DNA from 2 places in the Pseudomonas sp. H1_G08 genome. Region 1 is predicted to be linked to the other one. Evidence: predicted binding sites of a transcription regulator. Region 1 holds the regulator's gene; the other holds the start of a gene.
The links. The regulator sigma-54, encoded in region 1, starts transcription at its own class of promoters, with help from an activator protein. The targets are predictions, from matches to a motif close to ANTGGCATNNANNTTGCTNT.

Region 1 (12,243 bases):
CCAGTACCAGTGACGACTGCGTGTCGTGGATGGTTCCACCGTCTTTCAACTGGGTGTCTTCGCCGCCGACGCTGATACCGATGTATTTCTCGCCCAGCAGACCCGCGGTGAGGATAGACGCTGTGGAATCGACCGGCAGGTTGTCGACCTTTTTATCCACTTGCAGCGTGACCCGACCGGTGAAGCTGTCGCGATCCAGATCGATTGCGGTGACCTTGCCGATGGTCACCCCGGCCATGGTCACTTTGGCTCTGACCGTCAGACCGGCGATATTGTCGAAATATGCATACAACTTGTAAGTGTCGGTGGACGAAGTCGGAGACAGGCCGCTGACGCGCAAGGCGAGCAGCAGCAAAGCCAGGATCCCTGCCAGCAGGAACAGGCCGACACCGATTTCCAGGGTGCGGTTTTGCATCAGAAATCTCCAAACATCAAAGCGGTCAGAATAAAGTCCAGGCCGAGCACTGCCAGCGAGGCAAACACCACGGTCTTGGTGGTGGCACGACTGATCCCCTCGGAAGTGGGCTCACAGTCATAGCCTTGGAATACGGCGATCCAGGTCACGACAAAGGCGAAAACGACACTCTTGATCACGCCATTGAGCACATCACTGGTGAAGTTCACGCTGTTCTGCATGTTCGCCCAGTACGAGCCTTCGTAGACGCCCAGCCAGTCGACTGCCACCCACGAACCGCCCCAGATGCCGACGACGCTGAAGATCATCGCCAGCACCGGCAGGGAAATGAAGCCGGCCCACAGGCGAGGGGCAATGATGTACTTGAGCGGATCGACACCGATCATTTCCAGGCTGGACAACTGCTCGGTGGATTTCATGTTGCCGATCTCGGCGGTCAACGCCGAACCGGCGCGCCCGGCAAACAGCAAGGCGGTGACCACCGGCCCCAGTTCACGCAGCAGCGTCAGGGCGACCATCTGCCCCACCGCCTGCTCTGAACCATAGCTGGAAAGAATGCTGAAGCCCTGCAACGCCAGGACCATGCCGATGAAAATGCCGGAGACCACGATGATCACCAGCGACATGACGCCGACCGAATGCAGCTGCTTGACCAGCAGGCCGAAACCACCGCTGATACCGCCACGGCCCAGCAGGGCGTGAAACAGGAACAGGGTCGCCCGACCAAACACCGCGACCGCGTCGATCGCCGATTCGCCGAACCGACGCACGCGTTCCATCAATGAAATTCTGCGCATCAACGCTTCCCCAGAAGATCTGCGCGGTAATCCGTCGCTGGAAAGTGATACGGCACCGGGCCATCGGGATCACCGGTCATGAACTGGCGGATACGCGGATCATCGGAATTCATCAGCTCATCCGGTGTGCCTTGGCCCAGCACCTGACCATCGCCCACTACATAGATGTAGTCGGCAATGCTCGCGGTTTCCGCCAGATCGTGCGAAACCACGATGCTGGTGATGCCCAGAGCATCGTTGAGCAGGCGGATCAGGCGCACCAGCACGCCCATGGCGATCGGGTCCTGGCCCACGAAGGGCTCGTCGTACATGAGAATCTGCGGATCGAGGGCAATCGCCCGGGCCAGCGCCACGCGGCGCTTCATGCCGCCGGACAGTTCGTCCGGCATCAGCTCGATGGCACCACGCAGGCCCACCGCCTGCAATTTGAGCAGGACGATGTCGCGGATCATGTCTTCCGGCAACTGGGTGTGGACCCGCAGCGGAAAGGCCACGTTCTCGAACACATCGAGGTCGGTGAACAGCGCACCGCTCTGAAACAGCACGCCCATGTGCTTGCGCGCATCGAACAGATCACTGCGCGACAGCGTCGGCAGGTTCTGCCCGTTGACCCAGACCTCGCCAGCGGACGGCCGCAACTGTGCGCCCATCAGGCGCAGCAGCGTGGTCTTGCCGCAGCCGGAAGGCCCCATGATGCCGGTGACCTTGCCGCGCGGGATGCGGATATCGACGTTATTGAAAATGCTCCGCGCACCGCGCTTGAAGGAGACTCCCTTCAGCTCGACCGCGTAGGCGTTATCGGCACTCATCTAAACTCCTTGCGATGCAGCCTCTCACTGGGATGCCAGACTTTCCTCGGAAACACCTGCATCCCGGGCAGGCCGAACTGGCGGCGAACTATATCACTGCAAAGGCTGAGCGCCCAAGCGAGAACCCGGCCAAGATCGCCGACTGAAGAGGGCCCGAGCGAGTTTCAGAGGGTTTTGGTAACCAGTAATGACAAAGCACGTCGAACTTGCGTGAGGCTTTGCCACATAACCGCTATAATCGCCGCCTTTTCATCGGCCCATACGATTCTGACATGAGCAAAACCCGCGACCTGATTCAATCGGCACAACGCACCATCCGCCTCGAAGTGGAAGCCGTCCAAGGCTTGATGGCCCATATCGACGCCGATTTCGTACGCGCTTGCGAGATGATTCTGGCCAGCAAGGGCCGCGTGGTCGTGGTCGGCATGGGTAAATCCGGGCATATCGGCAACAAGATCGCCGCCACCCTGGCCAGCACCGGCACTCCGGCGTTTTTTGTGCATCCGGCCGAAGCCAGCCACGGCGACATGGGCATGATCACCCGCGACGATGTGATTCTGGCCCTGTCGAACTCTGGCTCGACCAACGAAATCGTGACGCTGCTGCCATTGATCAAACGCCTCGGCATCCAGCTGATCAGCGTCACCGGTAATCCGCAGTCGCCATTGGCGAAGGCTGCGGAGGTCAATCTCAATGTGCATGTCGAGCACGAAGCCTGTCCGTTGAATCTGGCACCGACCTCTTCGACCACGGCCGCGCTGGTCATGGGCGACGCTCTGGCCGTGGCCTTGCTGGAAGCGCGTGGTTTCACCGCTGAAGATTTTGCCTTTTCGCATCCGGGCGGCGCCCTTGGCCGTCGCCTGCTGCTGAAAGTCGAAAACGTCATGCACGCCGGGCAGGAGCTGCCGCAAGTACAACGCGGCACCCTGCTCAAAGACGCGCTGATGGAGATGACTCGTAAAGGTCTGGGCATGACCGCTATCCTTGAAGCTGACGGCAAGCTCGCCGGGATCTTCACCGACGGTGATTTGCGCCGCACGCTGGATCGCGCCATCGACATCCGCAGCGCCACCATCGACCAGGTGATGACTGCACACGGCAAGACCGCCCGGCCCGACATGCTCGCCGCCGAAGCCCTGAAAATCATGGAAGACCATCGAATCAACGCCCTGGTAGTCGTCGACGAGGAGGATCGCCCGATCGGCGCCTTCAACCTCTCCGATCTGCTGCGCGCAGGAGTCATGTAATGAGCAACGATCTGCTGCAACGCGGCAAAGCGATCAAACTGGCAGTGTTCGACGTCGACGGGGTGCTCACCGACGGGCGCCTGTACTTCCTCGAAGACGGCAGCGAGTTCAAGACCTTCAACACGCTCGACGGCCAGGGCATCAAGATGTTGATGAATGCCGGCGTGCAGACGGCGATCATCAGTGGTCGCAAGACCCCGGTGGTCGAGCGCCGCGCGAAAAACCTCGGCATCCCGCATCTGTTTCAGGGGCGCGAGGACAAACTGGTGGTACTCGACGGTCTGCTCGCGCAACTGGGCCTAAGCTATGAAGAAGTCGCCTATCTCGGTGACGATCTGCCAGACTTGCCGGTGATCCGCCGTGTAGGGCTGGGCATGGCGGTGGCCAACGCTGCCGATTTCGTCCGCGAACACGCCCACGGCGTTACCCGCGCCCGTGGCGGCGAAGGTGCCGCCCGCGAATTCTGCGAATTGATCCTGCGCGCCCAGGGCCGCCTCGAAGCGGCCAACGCCGCGTACCTGTGAGCCTGACCATGTTTAGCAAAAAGTTTCGCAATTTCCTGCTGTTCGGCTGCATCGCGGCGATTTTCGCTGCGGTGGGCTACTGGAACATCAGCCCTGAGCGCTTCCTCGACAAGCCGCCGGTCTCGGCCGCCGAGAATCCGATCGACTGGTACGCGACCAACACGCACACCATTCAATACCTGCCCGACGGCAAGGTGCAGTACGAGATGACCTCCGACAAGGCCGAGCACGTCAAGGCCACCGATGTCACTCTGGTAACCAAGCCTGATTTGAACATGTACCGCGGCACCGACTTCCCGTGGCACGTGACCAGCGAGCGCGGCGAAGTGAATTCGGGCGGCACCGAAGTTGAATTGATCGATTCGGTACGCGTACAGCGCACCGACGAGAAACAGCGCGGCACCCTGATCACCAGCGCCCGCATGACCGTGTTCCCGCAGCAAGAATATGCGCAGACCGCGCAACCCGTTAGAATCGAGGGCGCTGGCGGCGTATCGACTGGCGTCGGAATGAAAGCGTACCTGAAGGACAGCAGGATACACCTGCAATCGAACGTAAGAGGACAGTATGAGGCTCGTTAAAACCCTCCCTATTTTGCTCAGTCTGGGCGCAGCACTGGGAAGCGCGAGCGCCTGGTCCCTGCCGAACGATCAGCAGCAGCCTATCCGCATTCAGGCCGACGACGCCCAACTGGACGACAAGAATGGCATCGCCACCTATAAAGGTGACGTGATCATTACCCAAGGCTCGATGATCGTTAAAGGCAACACCGTGACCATGACGCGCGCGCCCAATGGCGACATCGACGTGGTGACCTCGGTAGGCAACCTGGCTTACTTCGAGCAGTTGCAGACCCAGGGCGACGCCAACCCGGTCAAGGGCTACGGCGTGACGATTCAATACCACGCCCAGCAGAACCGGGTGGTGCTGATCGACAAGGCCAAGGTTATCGACAAGGATAACAACGTCACCCAGGGCGAAAAAATCGTCTACGACACCGTGAAGAAGCTGGCCAGCGCCGGTCGCGCCACGGGCAGCAAGGTCACCGAATCGCGTCCGCGCATCGACATGGTGATCCAGCCGAAGAAGAAAACCGAAGAGAAATCCCAGTAATGGCAACTCTGAAAGCTCAGCACCTGGCCAAGGCCTATAAAAGCCGCCAGGTCGTGCGTGACGTCAGCCTGTCGATCGACAGCGGGCAGATCGTCGGCTTGCTCGGCCCGAACGGCGCCGGCAAGACTACGTGCTTCTACATGATCGTTGGCCTGGTGCAGGCAGATCAGGGCCGTGTGCTGATCGATGATCTGGACGTCAGCCACCAGCCGATGCACGGCCGCGCCAAGGCCGGTATCGGCTATCTGCCGCAAGAAGCGTCGATCTTCCGTAAACTGTCGGTCGCCGACAACATCATGGCGATCCTCGAGACCCGCCCGGAGCTGGACAAGGCCGGTCGTCGCAAGGAGCTGGAAAGCCTGCTGCAGGAATTCCACATCAGCCACATCCGCGACAACCTCGGCATGAGCCTGTCCGGCGGTGAGCGTCGCCGGGTGGAAATCGCTCGCGCCCTGGCCACTGCACCCAAGTTCATCCTGCTCGACGAACCGTTCGCCGGTGTCGACCCGATCTCGGTCGGCGACATCAAGCAGATCATCCATCACCTCAAGGCCAAGGGCATCGGCGTGCTGATCACCGACCACAACGTGCGTGAGACGCTGGATATCTGCGAAACCGCTTACATCGTCAACGACGGTCAACTGATCGCTGAAGGCGATGCCGAGACCATCCTGGCCAACGATCTGGTCAAGGAAGTGTATCTGGGTCACGAGTTCCGCCTGTAAGCGCGACAGCGCTGTATCGATTCAAGGCGCATTTATCCGCTTTAATTGTTACAGCGCTCTAGGCAAACACTTCAGTTTCAGGCATATAATTTGCTTAAGTTTGGCGCTTCGGCGCCCTGTAGTGGATGGCGCAAAGCGCCGGCGAATAAGGTGTTAAGCCCCTGCCATGAAACCATCGCTAGTCTTGAGAATGGGCCAGCAGCTGACGATGACACCGCAGCTGCAACAGGCCATCCGCCTGCTCCAATTGTCGACCCTGGACCTGCAACAGGAGATCCAGGAGGCTCTGGAATCCAATCCGATGCTCGAGCGCCAGGAAGAAGGCGACGACTTCGACAATGCCGATCCGCTGGCCGACAACGCCGAACAGAAGCCCGCCGAAATCCAGGAACCCTCCTACCAGGAAACCGCCCCGACGGTGGATAACCTCGAGGATGGCGATTGGAACGAGCGCATCCCCAACGAACTGCCAGTGGATACTGCCTGGGAAGACGTTTACCAGACCAGCGCCAGCAGCCTGCCCAGCAGCGATGACGATGAGTGGGATTTCACCACCCGCACGTCGGCCGGCGAGAGCCTGCAGAGTCATCTGCTCTGGCAACTGAACCTGGCGCCGATGTCCGACACCGATCGCCTGATCGCCGTGACCCTGATCGACTGCATCAACAATCAGGGCTATCTGGACGAAACACTCGAAGAAATTCTTGAAGCGTTCGACCCGGAACTGGACATCGAGCTCGACGAAATCGAAGCCGTCCTGCATCGCATCCAGCAATTCGAGCCCGCCGGTATCGGCGCACGCAACCTCAGCGAATGCCTGCTGCTGCAATTGCGCCAGCTGCCCGCGAAGACGCCGTGGCTGACCGAGGCCAAGCGTCTGGTCGCCGATTACATCGACCTGCTCGGCAGCCGCGATTACAGCCAGTTGATGCGGCGCATGAAGCTCAAGGAAGACGAGCTGCGTCAGGTCATCGAACTGGTGCAGAGCCTCAATCCGCGTCCCGGCTCACAGATCGAGTCGACCGAAGCCGAATACGTCATTCCCGACGTGATCGTGCGCAAGGACAACGAGCGCTGGCTGGTCGAGCTGAACCAGGAATCGGTGCCTCGCCTGCGCGTCAACGCCCAGTACGCCGGTTTTGTGAAGCGTGCCGACACCAGCGCCGACAACACTTTCATGCGCAACCAGTTGCAGGAGGCCCGCTGGTTCATCAAGAGCCTGCAGAGCCGCAACGAAACCCTGATGAAAGTGGCCACGCAGATCGTCGAACATCAGCGCGGCTTCCTCGAGTACGGCGACGAAGCAATGAAGCCGTTGGTATTGCATGACATCGCCGAAGCGGTCGGCATGCACGAATCGACGATTTCCCGGGTGACCACACAAAAATTCATGCATACCCCGCGCGGTATTTATGAGCTGAAATACTTTTTCTCCAGCCACGTCAGCACCTCCGAAGGCGGCGAATGCTCGTCCACGGCGATCCGCGCGATCATCAAGAAACTGGTCGCTGCGGAAAATCAGAAAAAGCCGTTGAGTGACAGCAAGATCGCTGGTTTACTGGAGGCACAAGGCATTCAGGTGGCTCGCCGCACCGTCGCCAAGTACCGCGAATCCCTCGGAATCGCGCCTTCGAGCGAACGCAAGCGGTTGATGTAAGCCACGTTACAGCGTTCCAGTGGCAGGCTTTTCGGCCTGCCGCTTTATGCACTGGCAACGAAGGAGAAGCTGTATGCAAGTCAACATCAGTGGACACCAACTGGAAGTGACCCAACCTCTGCGTTCCTACATCGAGGAAAAACTCCAGCGACTGGAGCGACATTTCGACAAGATCACCAACGTGCAGGTCACGATGTGCGTCGAAAAGCTGAAACAGAAGATCGAAGCCACCTTGCATATTCCCGGCAGTGAAGTGGTCGCAAACGCAGAAGATACCGACATGTACGCTGCGATCGACTCACTTACCGACAAGCTGGATCGCCAACTCAAAAAGCATAAGGAAAAGACCCAGAGCCTCCTCCAGGGCGCGACCGGTCGTTAACACCCCTATCCATGATCCGACTTGAAACCATCCTGACCCCCGGCCGTTCCCAAGTGAACGCGCCGGGCGGCAGCAAGAAAAAAGCCCTCGAACAGATTGCCAACCTGATCCACCGCGAAGTGCCGGATCTGGCGATGCAGGATGTCTTCGAGGCGCTGATCGCCCGTGAAAAACTCGGCTCCACCGGTTTTGGCAACGGCATCGCCATTCCCCACTGCCGCCTCAAGGGCTGCGCGGGGCCAGTGAGCGCCCTGCTGCACCTCGAAGCCCCGATCGATTTCGACGCCATCGACGGCGCTCCGGTGGACCTGTTGTTCGTACTGCTGGTCCCGGAAGCCGCAACCGACGCGCATCTGGAGTTGTTGCGCCAGATCGCCAGCATGCTCGACCGCAAGGAAGTGCGCGACAAGCTACGCAGCGCTCCGAGCAATGAAGCCTTGTACCAGGTTGTACTGGACGAGCAGAACGGGCACTAATCATGCGTTTGATCATTGTCAGTGGCCGTTCGGGCTCGGGTAAAAGTACCGCCCTGAATGTCCTTGAGGACAACGGCTACTACTGCATCGACAATCTGCCGGCCGGTTTGCTGCCGGAACTGGCCGAGCGGGCGCTGATTCACACAGAACTGGCGCAGCCGCTGGTCGCCGTGTCGATCGATGCGCGCAACCTGCCCAGCCATCTGTCACGTTTCCCTGAGTTGCTCGAAGACGTGCGTGCCAAGCATATCAAGTGCGATGTGCTGTACCTGGACGCCGATGAAGAAACCCTGCTCAAGCGTTTTTCCGAGACCCGTCGTCGTCACCCGCTGAGCAACGCAAATCGCTCACTGGCCGAGGCGATTCACGATGAAACCGCCCTGCTTGGTCCGATCGCCGATCTGGCCGACCTGAAAATCAACACCACCAGCCTGAATCTGTATCAACTGCGCGACACCATCAAGTTGCGCCTGTTGAATCAACCGGAGCCCGGTACGGCGTTTCTGGTCGAGTCGTTCGGCTTCAAGCGCGGCATGCCGGTCGACGCCGACCTCGTGTTCGACGTGCGCTGCCTGCCCAATCCGTACTGGAAACCGGAGCTGCGCGCGCAATCCGGCCTCGATGCCCCTGTGGCCGAGTACCTGGCGCAGCAGCCGGATGTCGAAGAAATGTATCAGGACATCTACGCCTACCTGAACAAGTGGCTGCCACGCTTCGCCGCCAGCAACCGCGCCTACGTCACCATTGCCATTGGCTGCACCGGCGGGCATCACCGCTCCGTCTACCTGACCGAACGACTGGGTCAGGCCCTGCAGAAAACCCTGAAGAACGTCCAGGTTCGCCACCGCGACCTCACCTAAAGGATCCACACCGCGATGCCTGCTCGTGAAATCGAAATCATCAATAAGCTGGGCCTGCATGCCCGGGCATCGGCCAAATTTGTCGGCGTGGCGGGTCAGTATCCAGACTGCACGATCCGAGTGGGACGCACACCTGAAACGACTGTCGACGGCAAGAGCATCATGGCAATGATGATGCTCGCGGCGGGTAAAGGCACCAAGATCCATTTGAGCACCGAAGGCGAACAGGCTCAGGAAGCCATGGACGCATTGGTCGATCTGATCGAAAGGTATTTCGACGAAGGTGAATAATCCTCGAGGCGGGGACACTGTTCCTCGCCTCCATTCACCCCAACGCCGTATCCATCACCATCATCAGACAAAACCCGATCAGAAGGCCCAGACTGGCCAGCTTGTCATGCCCATGACGGCGCGATTCCGGGATCACTTCGTGGGTCACCACCAGCAACATCGCCCCCGCCGCCAGTGCCAGCCCCAACGGCAACAGCACCTGAGCCAGACTCACGAGCCACGCACACAGCAGCGCAAATATCGGTTCGACCAGCCCCGACGCCGCGCCGATCAGAAACGCTCTGACCCGCGACATTCCCGCCCCGGCCAGCACCAGAGCAATCACCAGTCCTTCCGGCACATCCTGCAACGCAATGCCCATCGCCAGACTGTCGGCGTCCGCCACCCCGCCTCCGGCAGATACGCCAACCGCCATGCCTTCCGGAATGTTGTGCGCGATGATGGCGAACACGAACAGCCAGATTCGCGGTGGAATCACCGGATGCTCCAACGTGCCGACGAGCATCTCCGGCGAGGCACCGCAAATGCGCCGATCCACCAGATACAGACCGAACGCACCGAGCAGGATGCCAAAGCAGATCAGGCCACTGGCGGCCCACGGCGTCAGGCCAAGGCTCTCAGCCGCAGCTATGCCCGGCACGATCAACGAAAACGCCGTCGCCGCCAGCATCACCCCGGCACCAAATCCCAGCAAGGTGTCGCTGAGTGCCTGCGGCATGCGCCGTATCACCAGCACCGGCACCGCGCCAAGCGCCGTGCCCAAGGCGCAGATGGCACCGCCCTGCAAGGCTCGTAACAGCCTCGGTTCCAGATTCAGCCATTGCAAAGCGTGGGCGACCAGTAAAGTCATACCCGCCAACAGCAACAGCGAACCCACCGCGTAACGAAACATGCGCCCACTGCCAATCGCCAGTGTTTCCGTGCCCATAGTCAGCCCTGATTGTTTTTATTGAAGGCTTAAACCAGTGCGGCCTGATAGCGCGCAGCAACTTCCGGCCAGTTGATCACGTTGTAGAACGCGTTGATGTATTCCGGGCGACGGTTCTGGTAACGCAGGTAGTAAGCGTGCTCCCAGACATCGAGGCCAAGGATCGGGGTGTTGCCGTTCATCAACGGGCTGTCCTGGTTGCCGCTGCTTTCCACGACCAGTTTTTTATCCGGTGTCACGCTCAGCCACGCCCAGCCGCTGCCAAAACGGGTCAGCGCGGCTTTGGTGAACGCTTCCTTGAAACTGTCGAGTCCGCCCAGTTGCTCGTCGATGGCCTTGGCCAGCGCGCCGCTGGGCTTGCCGCCACCGTTGGGCACCATCACTTCCCAGAACAGCGAATGGTTGGCGTGGCCGCCGCCCTGATTGATCACCGCCGCGCGAAGTTTTTCCGGCAGTTGCTGCACGCTGGCGACGAGTTTTTCTACCGGCCACTCGGCGAACTCGGTGCCTTCCACGGCGGCGTTGAGGTTGTTGATGTAGGTCTGGTGATGCTTGGTGTAATGGATTTCCATGGTCTGCGCATCGATGTGCGGCTCGAGGGCATCGTAGGCGTAAGGCAAGGCAGGCAAGGTAAAAGCCATTTCAATGGACTCCATACTGATGAGAAGTTGAGGCGCGGCGGGCATTGCCGGTGTCCGGATGCAGCAGGCGCTGGGTGCGTGGGTATTCGCCGTGCTCGCTGATGAAGTTCAACAGTTCGACATAGGTCTTGCTGCTCTGGCGCAGCGCCGCCTCACGCAGGGCCGGACGCAAGCGCTCGTCCTGCATGGTCTGCAACAAACGTTGATGGATGGCACAGAGATATTCGGCGCTCTCCTCCGGTTGGTTCAGGCGCAGATGCAGGTCAGCCAGGTTGTGATGTGAGACGACGCAGGCCGCCACCGCTTCGTCGGCATCCGCCCAGCGTTCGAACAACACTTGCGCCAGGGCCAGGGCTTGCAGGTAAGCCTCGCGGGCGTCGATCAGTTCGCCCAGCATGAAGCAGCGATTGGCCCGTTCGATCGTGCGTTTCCAGTGCTCCATGATGAGCCTCCAAAGCGGTTGCGGGGTTTACACGCCGCCGGCGGTGAGTTTCTCGGGGTTGAGCAACTCTTTCAGCTGGCTGCGCGACAGGCGGGTGTGTTCCAGGGCGACGTCGATCACCGCACAGCCTTCCTTGCAGGCGTTAGCGCGCAACGGATCTGGCGACTCATCCAGCGCCGGCTTTCGAGGTAGGGCTGCTCGTGCAAGGCAGAACTCATGATCCGTGACTCGTCCGGAAATGAGATTTATTATTAGATGATAATGAGAACCAAAACAAGCGTTCGAGTTTGCGCTGTTCATTTGTGGGAGCGAGCCTGCTCGCGAATGCGCCGTGTCAGCCAGCACATTTGCAACTGATCCACCGCTTTCGCGAGCAGGCTCGCTCCCACAGGGGATTTGTGCGAAGCGAATAAAAAAGGCGCGCCATCCACAACGGATGGCGCGCCTTTTTTTGTTGGCGGATTCGCGGCTTAGCTGCCGGCGACAGTCATCCGCTCGATCAACACAGACCCGGTGCGAATGTTGCTGCGCAGTTCCAGATCATTACCCACTGCGACAATCTGCTTGAACATGTCACGCATGTTGCCGGCGATGGTCACTTCCTGCACGGCGAACTGGATCTCGCCGTTTTCCACCCAGAAGCCCGCAGCGCCGCGCGAATAGTCACCGGTGACCATGTTCAGGCCATGGCCCATCAACTCGGTGACCAGCAATCCCCGGCCCATACGCTTGAGCAGTGCTGCCTGATCCTCGTCGCCATGGGTGACGAACAGGTTGTGCACCCCGCCCGCGTTGGCGGTGCTCGGCATGCCCAGTTTCCGTCCGGAATAGGTGCCGAGGATGTAGGAGACCAACTCGCCCTTTTCGACGAACGGTTTCGCGTAAGTCGCCAGGCCATCACCGTCGTAGGAAGCACTGCCCATGGCACGCATCAGA
Region 2 (12,243 bases), 700 kb from region 1:
GAGCAATCCACAGCAACAACAGCCCCAACGTTTCCACCGACAGGCAGGCAATCGCCACGCGAAATCCGCCGAGGCGGTTGATCAGGTTGCCGAACAGCAGCCGCGCGCCGATGAAGCTGGCGCCGAACAGGCTCAGGCACAGCACGGCGTTGTCCCAGTGCTGGGTCGCGTAATACAGGGTGATGAAAGTGGCGATGGTGCCAAAACCGATCGAACCCAGCGCGAGCCCGCAGCCGTGGGGGAAGACTTTGCCCAGCACATGCATGAACGGCAGGCGTTCGCCGGCGACGATCGGCGCGGCGGTCTTCGGCCATGCCAGCGCCAGACCGAGCAGGGCGAGGAGGATGATGCTCACGCCCATGCTCCACAGCCCCAACCTGCTTACCAGCCACACACCGAACGGCGCGCCGATCGCCAGGGCGCCGTAACTGGCGATGCCGTTCCAGGAAATCACTTTCGCCGTATTCGCCGCGCCGACCCGGCCGATGCCCCAGCCAATCGAACCGGAACCGACCAGGCTTTCCGCGCTGCCCAGCACCAGACGGCCAATTAAGAGGCTGATCAGACTGAGCAGCGGCAGGTTCGGCGTCCACGCGGAAATCAGCATGAACACACCGCTCAAGCCGCAACCAGCGAGGCCAATCATCACTGCGCGTTTACTGCCCTGGTTGTCGATGATCTTGCCGGCATATGGACGGCTGAGCAGGGTGGCGAGGTATTGCACGCTGATCACCAGCCCGGCGATCACGGCGCCGAAACCAAGGTCACTGTGGACATAGCCCGGCAACACGGCGAGCGGGATGCCGATGTTCAGGTAACCGATGAAGGTGAAGAGGACGATGGAGACTACTTGCAGCGTAACCGCCAGCGGACGCTGGGGCTCGGATATAGACGACATGGGTAACGATCCACGGGAGCAGCAGATTAGATAGGCTGCTCATGATACCGGCGTGAACCGTTCAAGGGCGGGGAAAAGTAAAACTATTTGCCGGGCGGCGCTTTCAGGATTTCGCCGGGGCGACCAGTTGCGTGGTGACGAGGGCGGCGAGGGCGTTTTCTTCGCTGCCGAAACGTTCGAGCAGGGCAGCTTGCTTCTCGGGCGAGAGGCGATTCCAGATCTCGATCATCTTCTCGGTGGCGCCGATCAGCACGGCAGCTTGGCTTTCGGAGAATTCGTCGGTCATGGCGGGCTCGGGTTTCAGGCAGTGTGGAAAGCGCATGTTAGCGCTTTCCACACGGTCTGTACGGCGGGTCTTACTCTTCGCTGTCGGCTTTGCGGCTGTCAGCGGCTTCTTGCGGCTCGGGCTTTTCAGCGCCGGCGTGTTGCGGGGTCGTCTGCTCAGGTACGTGCAGGCTTGGGAAGGGGAGATTGGGAATCTCGTGCATGGGTGCGCTCCTCGCTAAGTCTGTTGATAGATCAGGTGCTCCGCGCTTTACAAAGCCTGCGCAGGATACAGCAGGAAAAATGACAATCAGACTTTTAATTCAAATTAATGCGACAGATGGCCGCAGGGGAGGAAGCCAGAAGGTCACCGCAGAAACAAATGTAGGAGCTGCCGAAGGCTGCGATCTTTTGATCTTCGATCGTTCCCACGCTCCGCGTGGGAATGCAGCCGGGGACGCTCTGCGTCCCAAAGCGGACGCAGAGCGTCCGAAGAGGCATTCCCACGCAGAGCGTGGGAACGATCAGTCGGGCGGGGGGGCTATTTGCAGGCGTCGGCGATGGCGTCGGCGAGCGATGCGAGGCGGGTGGCGTCGATGCCGGCGACGTTCGCGCGGCCGGAGCGGACCATGTACACGCTGTGCCGCTCGCGCAGGGTTTTCACCTGTTCCGGCGACAGGCCGGTGTAGGAGAACATCCCGCGTTGCACACCGATGTGTGCGAAACGCTCGCGCAAACCGTGGGGTTCCAGCGCTTCGACCAGACCGCTGCGCAGCTGGGCGATCCGCAGACGCATCGCTTCCACTTCATCGGCCCAGCGCGCTTTCAGCTCTGGATCGGCGAGGATGGTCGCGACCACCGCCGCGCCGTGATCCGGCGGCGTCGACCACAGATTGCGGGCGATGTTGGCCAGTTGGCTGCGGATGTCGATGAGCTTGTCGGCGCTGGTCGCGCAGACGATCAGTGCCCCGGTGCGGTCGCGATACAGGCCGAAGTTCTTCGAGCAGGAACTGGTGATCAGCAGCTCCGGCACTTGCGCCGCGAACAACCGGGTCGACCACGCGTCCTGCTCCAGGCCATCGCCAAAACCCTGATAAGCAAAGTCGATCAGCGGCAGCAGATCGCGGCTGCGCACCACTTCAAGCACGCGCTTCCAGTCGTCATGGCTCAGGTCGAAACCGGTCGGGTTGTGGCAGCACGCATGCAGCAGCACCACGTCGCCCTTCGGCACTTCCTTGAGCACGGCGAGCATCGCTTCGACGTCGAGGCGGTTGTCACTACCCACGTACGGGTAGTGGCTGACCTTGACCTTGGCGGCGGCGAAAATGGTTTCGTGGATCGGCCAGGTCGGGTTGCTCAACCACACGCCTTTGCCCGGCAGGCATTGCGCGATGAAGTCGGCCGCCAGACGCAGGGCACCGGTGCCTCCCGGGGTCTGGGTGGCGCCGGCGCGTTGTTCGGCGATCAATGCCGAGTCGCTACCGAGCACAAGCTCATTGATGACCTTGCCGAACAGCGGATTGCCGTGGCCACCGATGTAGGTCTTGGTGTCCTGGCTTTCGACCAGTCGCGCCTCGGCGATTTTCACCGCTTCCGGGATCGGCGTCAGGCCCTGGGCATCCTTGTAGACGCCAACGCCGAGGTCGAACTTGCGCGGATTGGCATCCTGCGCATAGGCCTCCATCAAACCGAGAATCGGGTCGCCGGGGACCCGGCCGATGGCGTCGAAGTGCATTACTTGCGTCCTTCTGCGGTCTTGGCCACTTCGTCAGTGCGCGCAGCCATGATGAAGTCGTTGCGGTGCAGGCCTTTGATCGAATGGCTCCACCAGGTCACGGTGACTTTGCCCCACTCGGTCAGCAGGCCCGGGTGGTGACCTTCGGCCTCGGAGATCTCGCCCACGGCGTTGGTGAAGGCCAGCGCATGCTTGAAGTTCTTGAACAGGAAAACTTTCTCCAGCTGCATGATGCCGTCGCGTACTTCGATGTTCCAGTCAGGGATCTGCTTGATCAGGATCGGCAGTTCTTCGTCGCTGACTTGTGGCGCATCGGCGCGGCAGGCTTCGCAGTGGGCTTGGTTCAAAGTCGACATGGTGTATTCCTGAAAACGAGTGTGTTTTTTATTAAAGCGCGTGTGCCGCCAATGCCGTCACGCTAAAGCAAAGTGGCGGCGACGGACAGACGCAATTGTCAGCAAAAGTCGCGGTTCAGGCGGCTTTGGGTTTCGGCGGAAATTTCGGCGCGTGCAAGCCCAACTGCATGCCCTGACGAACCATGGCCATGATGTCTTCATGGGCCACGTCGAACAGGCGCTTGAGATTGGGCAGGACGAAGTACAGCGGCTGCAGGATGTCGATGCGATACGGCGTGCGCATGGCTTCCAGGGGATCGAAAACCTGATGCTCGGGCTCGTCCGACAGGCAGTAAACGGTTTCTTTGGGCGAGGACAGAATCCCGCCACCGTAGATGCGCTTGCCTTGCGGGGTGTCGACCAGACCGAATTCGATGGTCATCCAGTACAGCCGCGCCAGATACACGCGCTCTTCCTTGGTCGCTTGCAGGCCGAGCTTGCCGTAGGTGTGGGTGAATTCAGCGAAGTACGGGTTGGTCAGCAACGGGCAATGACCAAAGATCTCGTGAAAGATGTCCGGCTCTTGCAGGTAGTCGAGTTCTTCGCGGGTACGTATGAAGGTGGCGACGGGGAATTGCTTGCTGGCAAGCAACTCGAAAAACGTCTGGAAAGGAATCAGCGCCGGCACCCGGGCAACTTGCCAGCCGGTGGTCTCGCCGAGGACTTTATTGATCTCGGCCAGTTGCGGGATGCGGTCGTGGGGCAGACCGAGTTTTTCGATACCGTCCAGGTATTCCTGGCACGCGCGACCTTCAATCACCTTCAACTGGCGAGTGATCAGCGTGTTCCACACCGCATGTTCTTCGGCGGGGTAGTCGATAAAACCTTGCGCATCGGGCTCGCGAGCCACGTATTGCGTCTGCTTCATGCTGCTCTCCTGCTAGGAAATTCGTTTTTGTTATGTCCAGCGATGGCTAAAGGAATACCCGAGAGTGACAGGGCGTGCAGCATGTTGACCGGTGTGTGCGTAGGAAAATTCTGCGTATTTCGTAAAGTTATCGTTACGCTTTGTCGGGTAATGCGCATTTACGGTGATTGGCGGGTTTGAAAAAGGTCGGGGCTGTCACATAATCTTGACAACTATCTGCGTGCCTCGACAGAAACATCTGCCCCGGGCGCGCCAGAGAACCCTGTGGGAGCGAGCCTGCTCGCGAAAGCGGTCTGTCTGACACATCGATACTGAATGTGCTGGCGCCTTCGCGAGCAGGCTCGCTCCCACAAGGACATGTGTTTATCTTTCAAACCTGTCGGGCCTTTTTCTATGCGCATCAAAGTCCACTGCCAGAACCGCATCGGCATCCTGCGCGACATTCTCAATCTGCTGGTGGCGTACGGGATCAACGTCGCACGCGGCGAGGTGGGTGGTGAGCATGGCAATGCGATCTACCTGCACTGCCCGAACCTGATCAACATCCAGTTCCAGGCGTTGCGCCCCAAGTTCGAGGCGATCGGCGGGGTGTTTGGGGTCAAGCGCGTCGGGCTGATGCCCAGCGAACGCCGACACATGGAATTGAACGCACTGCTCGGCGCACTGGAGTTTCCGGTGCTGTCGATCGACATGGGCGGCTCAATCGTTGCGGCCAACCGCGCGGCGGCGCAGTTGCTCGGGGTGCGCGTCGATGAAGTGCCGGGGATTCCGCTGTCGCGCTACGCCGAGGATTTCGACCTGCCGGAACTGGTGCGCGCCAACAAGTCGCGGATCAACGGCATGCGGGTCAAGGTCAAGGGCGACATCTTTCTCGCCGACATCGCGCCGCTGCAATCGGAGCACGATGACAGCGAGGCCATGGCCGGCGCCGTATTGACTCTGCACCGCGCCGATCGGGTCGGCGAGCGCATCTACAACGTGCGCAAACAGGAGCTGCGCGGCTTCGACAGTATCTTCCAGAGCTCGAAAGTCATGGCCGCTGTGGTCCGCGAAGCGCGACGCATGGCGCCGCTGGATGCACCGCTATTAATAGAAGGCGAAACCGGCACCGGCAAGGAACTGCTCGCGCGCGCCTGTCACCTCGCCAGCCCGCGTGGACAGTCACCGTTGATGGCGCTCAACTGCGCCGGGTTGCCGGAGTCGATGGCCGAGACCGAACTGTTCGGCTACGGCCCCGGCGCTTTCGAAGGCGCTCGCGCTGAGGGCAAGCTTGGCCTGCTGGAGTTGACCGCTGGCGGCACGCTGTTTCTCGATGGCGTCGGCGAGATGAGCCCGCGCTTGCAGGTCAAATTGCTGCGCTTTCTTCAGGACGGTTGCTTCCGTCGCGTCGGCAGTGATGAAGAGGTGTATCTGGACGTGCGGGTGATCTGCGCGACCCAGGTGGACTTGTCCGAATTGTGCGCGCGCGGCGAGTTTCGCCAGGATCTCTATCACCGCTTGAACGTGCTGTCGCTGCACATCCCGCCGCTGCGCGAGTGCCTCGACGGTCTGACGCCGCTGGTTGAACACTTTCTCGACCAGGCCAGTCGGCAGATCGGCTGTCCGCTGCCGAAACTGGCCCCGGCGGCGATGGATCGCCTCAGCCATTACCACTGGCCGGGCAATGTGCGGCAACTGGAGAACGTGCTGTTCCAGGCGGTTTCCCTGTGCGACGGCGGCACGGTCAAGGCCGAACATATTCGCCTGCCGGATTACGGCGTGCGTCAGCCGCTTGGCGATTTTTCCCTCGACGGCAGTCTGGACGAGATCGTCGGGCGCTTCGAGAAAGCGGTGCTGGAACGGCTGTATTCCGAGCATCCAAGCAGTCGGCAGTTGGGCAAGCGACTCGGTGTTTCGCACACCACCATTGCCAACAAGCTGCGTGAGTATGAGGTTGGCAAAACCTCCGAAAGCTAAATAGAGCCTTTGTGGCGAGGGGATTTATCCCCGATGGGCGGCGAAGCCGCCCCGCTTTTTCTTCCCAGCGACCTCATTTGCAGGCTTGGCGACTGCTGCGCAGCCGAACGGGGATAAATCCCCTCGCCACAGGATCTCCATCCCCCGCCGAACTCAGGATTGCCACTAACCGGCATGACACCGCCGGTTTTTCGTCTTCAAACCATTTCAGATTCTCCCTCCAATCCCCTCAAGTCCCCTGTTTACCGGGCCTTCGCCCGCCAATAAAAAGTTGGTCTGCAAATTGCTTATGGCTGAGCAGTACAGCGGTGGGCGGCAAACGTCCGGCATGCAGAGGAAACACTGTGGACAAGTACCTTTATGTGGCAATGACCGGCGCCAGCCAGAACGCACTGGCGCAACGGGCGCATGCCAACAACCTGGCGAACATTTCCACCAACGGCTTTCAGCGCGACCTCGAGCAGGCGCGTTCGATGCCGGTATTCGGTGACAGCTTTCCGGCGCGCGCGTTTGCCATGAGCGAACGTCCTGCCACCGACTTCACGCCGGGCTCGCTGGTGCAGACCGGTCGTGAACTCGACGTCGCGGTATCCGGCAACGGTTTCATCGCCGTGCAAAACCCCAGCGGTGGTGAAAGCTACGTGCGTACCGGCAGCCTCAACATCGATGCCCTCGGAGTACTGCGCGCCGGCAACGGCATGCCGGTGATCGGTAATGGCGGCCCGATCGCTGTGCCGCCCGAGCAGCAGGTCGAAGTCGGTGAAGACGGCACCATCAGCATTCGCGCAATGGGCGAAGGTCCGCGCGTCATGGCCGAAGTCGACCGGATCAAGCTGGTCAACCCGGACATCAAGAACATGAACAAAGGCCTCGACGGTTCGATTTACACCAAGGACGGCCAGCCGGCGCAAGCCGACGCCAACGTCAAACTGGTCTCGGGTTTCCTTGAGTCGAGCAACGTCAATGCCGTGGAAGAAATGACTTCGGTGCTGGCCCTGGCCAAGCAATTCGAGTTGCACGTCAAGATGATGAACACCGCCAAAGACGACGACCAGGCCATGGCTCGGGTCTTGCAGATCAGCTAATTATCAGAACGTCGCGCCGTAAAACAGGCGCACGAGGAGAATCGAATGCTTCCGGCTCTATGGGTTGCCAAAACCGGTCTGTCCGCCCAGGACACCAACCTGACCACCATTTCCAACAACCTGGCGAACGTTTCGACCACGGGTTTCAAACGTGACCGTGCCGAGTTCCAGGACTTGCTCTATCAGATCAAGCGTCAGCCAGGCGCCCAGTCGACCCAGGACAGCGAACTGCCGTCGGGTCTGCAAGTGGGTACCGGTGTGCGCATTGTCGGTACCCAGAAAAACTTCACCGCCGGCAGCCTGCAAACCACCGAGCAGCCGCTGGACATGGCCATCGACGGTCGCGGTTTCTTCCAGATCCTGCAGCCGGACGGCACCACGTCCTACACCCGTGACGGTACTTTCCACCTCGACTCCAATGGCCAGATCGTCAACGCCAGCGGTTTCGCGCTGGAACCGGCGATCATCATCCCGAACGATGCGCAGACCTTCACTGTCGGCCGTGACGGCACCGTGTCGATCACCATCGCCGGCAACCCGGCCTCGCAAGTGATCGGCAACCTGCAGACCGCCGACTTCATCAACCCGGCCGGTCTGCAAGCAGTGGGCAACAACCTGTTCCTGGAAACCGCTGCTTCCGGCGCGCCGCAGATCGGCACCCCGGGCCTGAACGGTTTCGGTACCACGCTGCAGAACACCCTGGAAACCTCGAACGTCAGCACCGTTGAAGAGATGGTCAACATGATCACCACTCAACGCGCCTACGAGATGAACTCCAAGGTGATCTCCACCGCCGACCAGATGCTCTCGTTCGTAACGCAGAATCTGTAATCCAGTCTTTGGGGCGGCCTGAGGTCGCCAGCAACACCGTGAGGTAGGGTCATGAAGCGCTTTGTATCTGTTCTGGCATTGAGTGGGGTCGTCTCGCTCGCGGGCTGCGTCGCCCCGACGCCCAAGCCCAATGACCCTTACTACGCCCCGGTGTTGCCGCGCACACCGTTGCCGGCGGCTGCCAATAACGGCTCGATCTATCAGGCCGGCTTCGAGCAGAACCTGTACAGCGACCGCAAGGCGTTCCGGGTCGGTGACATCATCACCATCACCCTGAACGAGCGCACCCAGGCGAGCAAGAACGCCAACTCGCAGATGGACAAGAACAGCGATAACTCGATCGGTCTGACCTCGTTGTTCGGCTCCAGCCTGACCACCAACAACCCGATTGGTGGCGGTGACCTGAGCCTCAACGCCGGCTACAGCGCCGACCGTTCGACCAAGGGCGACGCCAAGTCCGGGCAGAGCAACAGCCTGACCGGTTCGATCACCGTGACCGTGGCCGACGTGCTGCCCAACGGCATCATCGCCGTGCGTGGCGAGAAGTGGCTGACGCTCAACACCGGTGACGAACTTGTGCGCATCGCCGGTATGGTCCGCGCCGATGACATCGCGACCGACAACACCGTGTCGTCGACCCGTGTCGCCGATGCGCGCATCACCTACTCGGGTACCGGCGCGTTTGCCGATACGAGTCAGCCAGGCTGGTTCGACCGTTTCTTCCTCAGCCCGCTGTTCCCTTTCTAGGTGGCGACTTTGAATTTCAAGAGCCTTATGGTGGCCGCGTTGTTGATGTCTGCGGCGTTCACCGCACACGCCGAGCGGCTGAAAGACATCGCCAGCATTTCCGGCGTGCGCTCCAACCAGTTGATCGGTTACGGCCTGGTGGTCGGGCTTAACGGCACCGGTGACCAGACGACGCAGACTCCGTTCACCCTGCAGACCTTCAACAACATGCTCTCGCAGTTCGGCATCAAGGTGCCGCCGGGATCGGGCAACGTGCAGTTGAAGAACGTTGCGGCGGTGTCGGTGAGTGCCGATCTGCCAGCGTTTGCCAAGCCAGGTCAGCAGGTCGACATCACCGTGTCCTCGATCGGTAACTCCAAGAGCCTGCGCGGCGGCACCTTGCTGCTGACGCCGCTCAAGGGTATCGACGGCAACGTCTATGCGATCGCTCAGGGCAACCTCGTGGTTGGCGGTTTCGACGCTGAAGGCCGCGATGGTTCGAAGATCACCGTCAACGTTCCGTCGGCCGGTCGCATCCCTGGCGGTGCCTCGGTGGAACGTGCGGTGCCGAGCGGTTTCAACCAGGGCAACAGCCTGACGCTGAACCTCAACCGTTCCGACTTCACCACCGCCAAGCGCATCGTCGACAAGGTCAACGACATGCTCGGCCCTGGCGTCGCCCAAGCCATCGACGGCGGATCGGTGCGCGTCACTGCGCCACTGGATCCGAGCCAGCGCGTCGACTACCTGTCGATTCTGGAAAACCTCGAAATCGATCCGGGTCAGGCGGTGGCGAAAGTCATCATCAACTCGCGCACCGGCACCATCGTCATCGGCCAGAACGTGAAAGTGTCGCCAGCCGCCGTGACCCACGGCAGCCTGACCGTGACCATCACCGAAGACCCGATCGTCAGCCAGCCGGGCCCGCTGTCCAACGGCCAGACCGCCGTCGTACCGCGCTCGCGGGTGAATGCCGAACAGGAAGCCAAACCGATGTTCAAGTTCGGCCCGGGCACCACCCTCGACGAGATCGTCCGTGCGGTAAACCAGGTCGGCGCAGCACCGGGTGACTTGATGGCGATTCTTGAAGCTTTGAAGCAGGCCGGCGCATTGCAAGCCGACCTGATCGTGATCTGAGGCCGGCCACCATGGATATGCGCAAAAGCGGTCTGGTCAGCAGCAGCGATTCGGGTTCCTACTCCGACCTCAATCGTCTGAACCAGCTCAAGGTCGGCGACAAGAACAGCGACGAAAACATGCGCAAGGTTGCGCAGGAGTTCGAGTCGCTGTTCCTCGGCGAAATGCTCAAGTCGATGCGCTCGGCCACCGAAGCGCTTGGTCAGGACAACCCGCTGAACACGCCGGCGGCCAAGCAGTATCAGGAAATGTACGACCAGCAGTTGGCGGTTTCGATGTCCCGCGAGGGCGGTGGTATCGGCCTGGCCGACGTGCTGATCCGCCAGATGTCGAAGAACAAGCCGATGGCGCCGGGCGAGGCTGCCGCCGCGTCCGCCGCCAAGCAGCAGGAAGCGCTGGCCAAGGCCGCCGCCGTGCCGACGCCGATTGCCGCTGGCACCGTCGCCACCGGTCCGCTGTCCCGCGTCAACGGCGAGCGTCCGTTGTGGGCATCGCGCTCGGTGCATGCGCCGAACAACACCGATATTTCCCATCGCAACGACATGGCGCTGATCAACCAGCGGCGTCTGGCATTGCCGCCGAAACTGGCCGATCGCTTGCTCGCAGGCTTGGTGCCGTCGGCGCCGAGCGTGGCCACTGCCAGCACTGCGGCCGCAGCGACCAACGCCTTGCCGCAACGGGCCACGACTACCGCCGTCACAGGCTCCGGCGCGTTGTACAACGGTGACTGGCTGGCCCGTGCTGAAGAGCAGAAAGCCGCTGGCGGGCAGATGCAGGTCTACGGCCGCGCCATGGCGCAGATTCCGCTGGCACCGGCGACGAAGGCCTTCAGTTCCGCCGACGAATTCGTCAACACCATGTTGCCGATGGCCAAGGAAGCCGCTGACCGCATCGGCGTCGATCCGCGTTATCTGGTGGCGCAAGCGGCACTGGAAACCGGCTGGGGCAAATCGGTCATGCGCGCCCAGGATGGCAGCAGCAGCCACAACCTGTTCGGCATCAAGGCGAGCAGCAACTGGAAGGGCGATTCGGCCCGCGCGATCACCAGCGAGTTCCGCAATGGCGCGATGGTCAAGGAGACGGCCGAGTTCCGTTCCTATGCCTCGTACAAGGACAGCTTCCACGATCTGGTGACGTTGCTGCAGAGCAACAATCGCTATCAAGAAGTGCTGAAGTCGGCCGATAACCCAGAACAGTTTGTACGCGAGTTGCAGAAGGCCGGTTACGCCACCGACCCGAACTACGCGACGAAGATTTCGCAAATTGCCAAGCAGATGAACAGTTTTGAAAACTACGCTGCGGCGGGTGTCTCCACCACGCCTTTATAAGGCACCAGGTAATAAGGTCTGAACCATGAGTTTGCTCAATATCGGGATGTCGGGACTGTCGGCCAGCCAGTCCTCTCTGGCTACGACAGGCAACAACATTGCCAACGTCGACACCGCCGGTTATTCACGTCAGCAAACCGTGCAGGGCACCAAGTCCTCGCAGCAGTACGGCAGCGTTTTCATCGGCACGGGCACGACCCTGGCCGACGTGCGCCGGGTGTACAACTCGTATCTGGAATCGCAGCTGCACACCGCGACGTCGCTGGACAGCGAATCGGCTGCCTTCCTCAAGCAGGCGACGCCGCTGGACGCGATGCTGTCGGACACCAACACTGGCCTGACCGGTGTACTGCAGAAATTCTTCACCTCGATGCAGGGCGTATCGACGTCGGCCACCGATGACACTTCGCGTCAGTCGGTGCTGACCGGCGCGCAGGCGCTGACCAGCCGTTTCAATACCCTGGCCAAGCAGCTCAACGATCAGAACACCACGATCAACGGCAGCCTCGGCGACATGACTGCCCAGGTGAACAAGCTCGCCACGGCGATTGCCAATCTCAATCAGAAGATCGGCGAAATCTCCACCAGCGGCGGGGCGCCGAACGACCTGCTCGACAGCCGTAACGAAGCCGTGCGTCAACTCTCCGAGCTTACCGGTGCGCAAGTCGTCGAGCGCGGCACCAGCTTCGACATTTATGTCGGCAGCGGCCAGCCGCTGGTCATCGGCAACACCACCAACAGCCTGAGCATGGTCGCGAGCAAGACCGACCCGTCGCGCATGTCGATCCAGATGGATCGCGGTTCGAGCACCATCGACATCACTTCGGTGATCAGCGGCGGCGAAATCGGCGGTCTGCTGACCTATCGCAAGGAAGTCCTCGACCCATCGCTCAACGAGCTCGGTCGCGTGGCCCTGGTGATTGCCGATCAGATCAACAGCCAGCAAGCCCAGGGCATCGACAAGAACGGTGACTTCGGCGCGGCGATTTTCAACAACATCAACAGTGCCGCCCTGATCAG

Region 2: AB4N85_RS02690 (flagellar basal body rod protein FlgF) is a predicted target of sigma-54. The motif match lies at 6,387-6,406, and genes of this name have one in related genera.

The regions. Positions count from the first base shown of each region.
Region 1 is NZ_CP162822.1:5,772,560-5,784,802, reverse strand. Features, by position in the region: gene mlaD (outer membrane lipid asymmetry maintenance protein MlaD) at 1-415, opposite strand, end outside; gene mlaE (lipid asymmetry maintenance ABC transporter permease subunit MlaE) at 415-1,212, opposite strand; gene AB4N85_RS26055 (ATP-binding cassette domain-containing protein) at 1,212-2,021, opposite strand; gene AB4N85_RS26050 (KpsF/GutQ family sugar-phosphate isomerase) at 2,294-3,268, shown strand; gene AB4N85_RS26045 (KdsC family phosphatase) at 3,268-3,792, shown strand; gene lptC (LPS export ABC transporter periplasmic protein LptC) at 3,801-4,373, shown strand; gene lptA (lipopolysaccharide transport periplasmic protein LptA) at 4,360-4,905, shown strand; gene lptB (LPS export ABC transporter ATP-binding protein) at 4,905-5,630, shown strand; gene AB4N85_RS26025 (RNA polymerase factor sigma-54) at 5,797-7,287, shown strand; gene hpf (ribosome hibernation-promoting factor, HPF/YfiA family) at 7,361-7,669, shown strand; gene ptsN (PTS IIA-like nitrogen regulatory protein PtsN) at 7,681-8,145, shown strand; gene rapZ (RNase adapter RapZ) at 8,148-9,005, shown strand; gene AB4N85_RS26005 (HPr family phosphocarrier protein) at 9,021-9,296, shown strand; gene AB4N85_RS26000 (ZIP family metal transporter) at 9,331-10,224, opposite strand; gene AB4N85_RS25995 (superoxide dismutase) at 10,254-10,865, opposite strand; gene AB4N85_RS25990 (hypothetical protein) at 10,867-11,307, opposite strand; partial or broken gene AB4N85_RS25985 (FagA protein) at 11,445-11,525, opposite strand; gene pmbA (metalloprotease PmbA) at 11,778-12,243, opposite strand, start outside.
Region 2 is NZ_CP162822.1:575,450-587,692, forward strand. Features, by position in the region: gene AB4N85_RS02655 (MFS transporter) at 1-889, opposite strand, end outside; gene AB4N85_RS02660 (hypothetical protein) at 1,002-1,184, opposite strand; gene AB4N85_RS02665 (hypothetical protein) at 1,255-1,386, opposite strand; gene AB4N85_RS02670 (amino acid aminotransferase) at 1,704-2,897, opposite strand; gene AB4N85_RS02675 (4a-hydroxytetrahydrobiopterin dehydratase) at 2,897-3,253, opposite strand; gene phhA (phenylalanine 4-monooxygenase) at 3,369-4,160, opposite strand; gene AB4N85_RS02685 (sigma-54-dependent phenylalanine hydroxylase transcriptional regulator PhhR) at 4,554-6,116, shown strand; gene AB4N85_RS02690 (flagellar basal body rod protein FlgF) at 6,461-7,201, shown strand; gene flgG (flagellar basal-body rod protein FlgG) at 7,247-8,032, shown strand; gene flgH (flagellar basal body L-ring protein FlgH) at 8,084-8,779, shown strand; gene AB4N85_RS02705 (flagellar basal body P-ring protein FlgI) at 8,807-9,895, shown strand; gene flgJ (flagellar assembly peptidoglycan hydrolase FlgJ) at 9,907-11,223, shown strand; gene flgK (flagellar hook-associated protein FlgK) at 11,249-12,243, shown strand, end outside.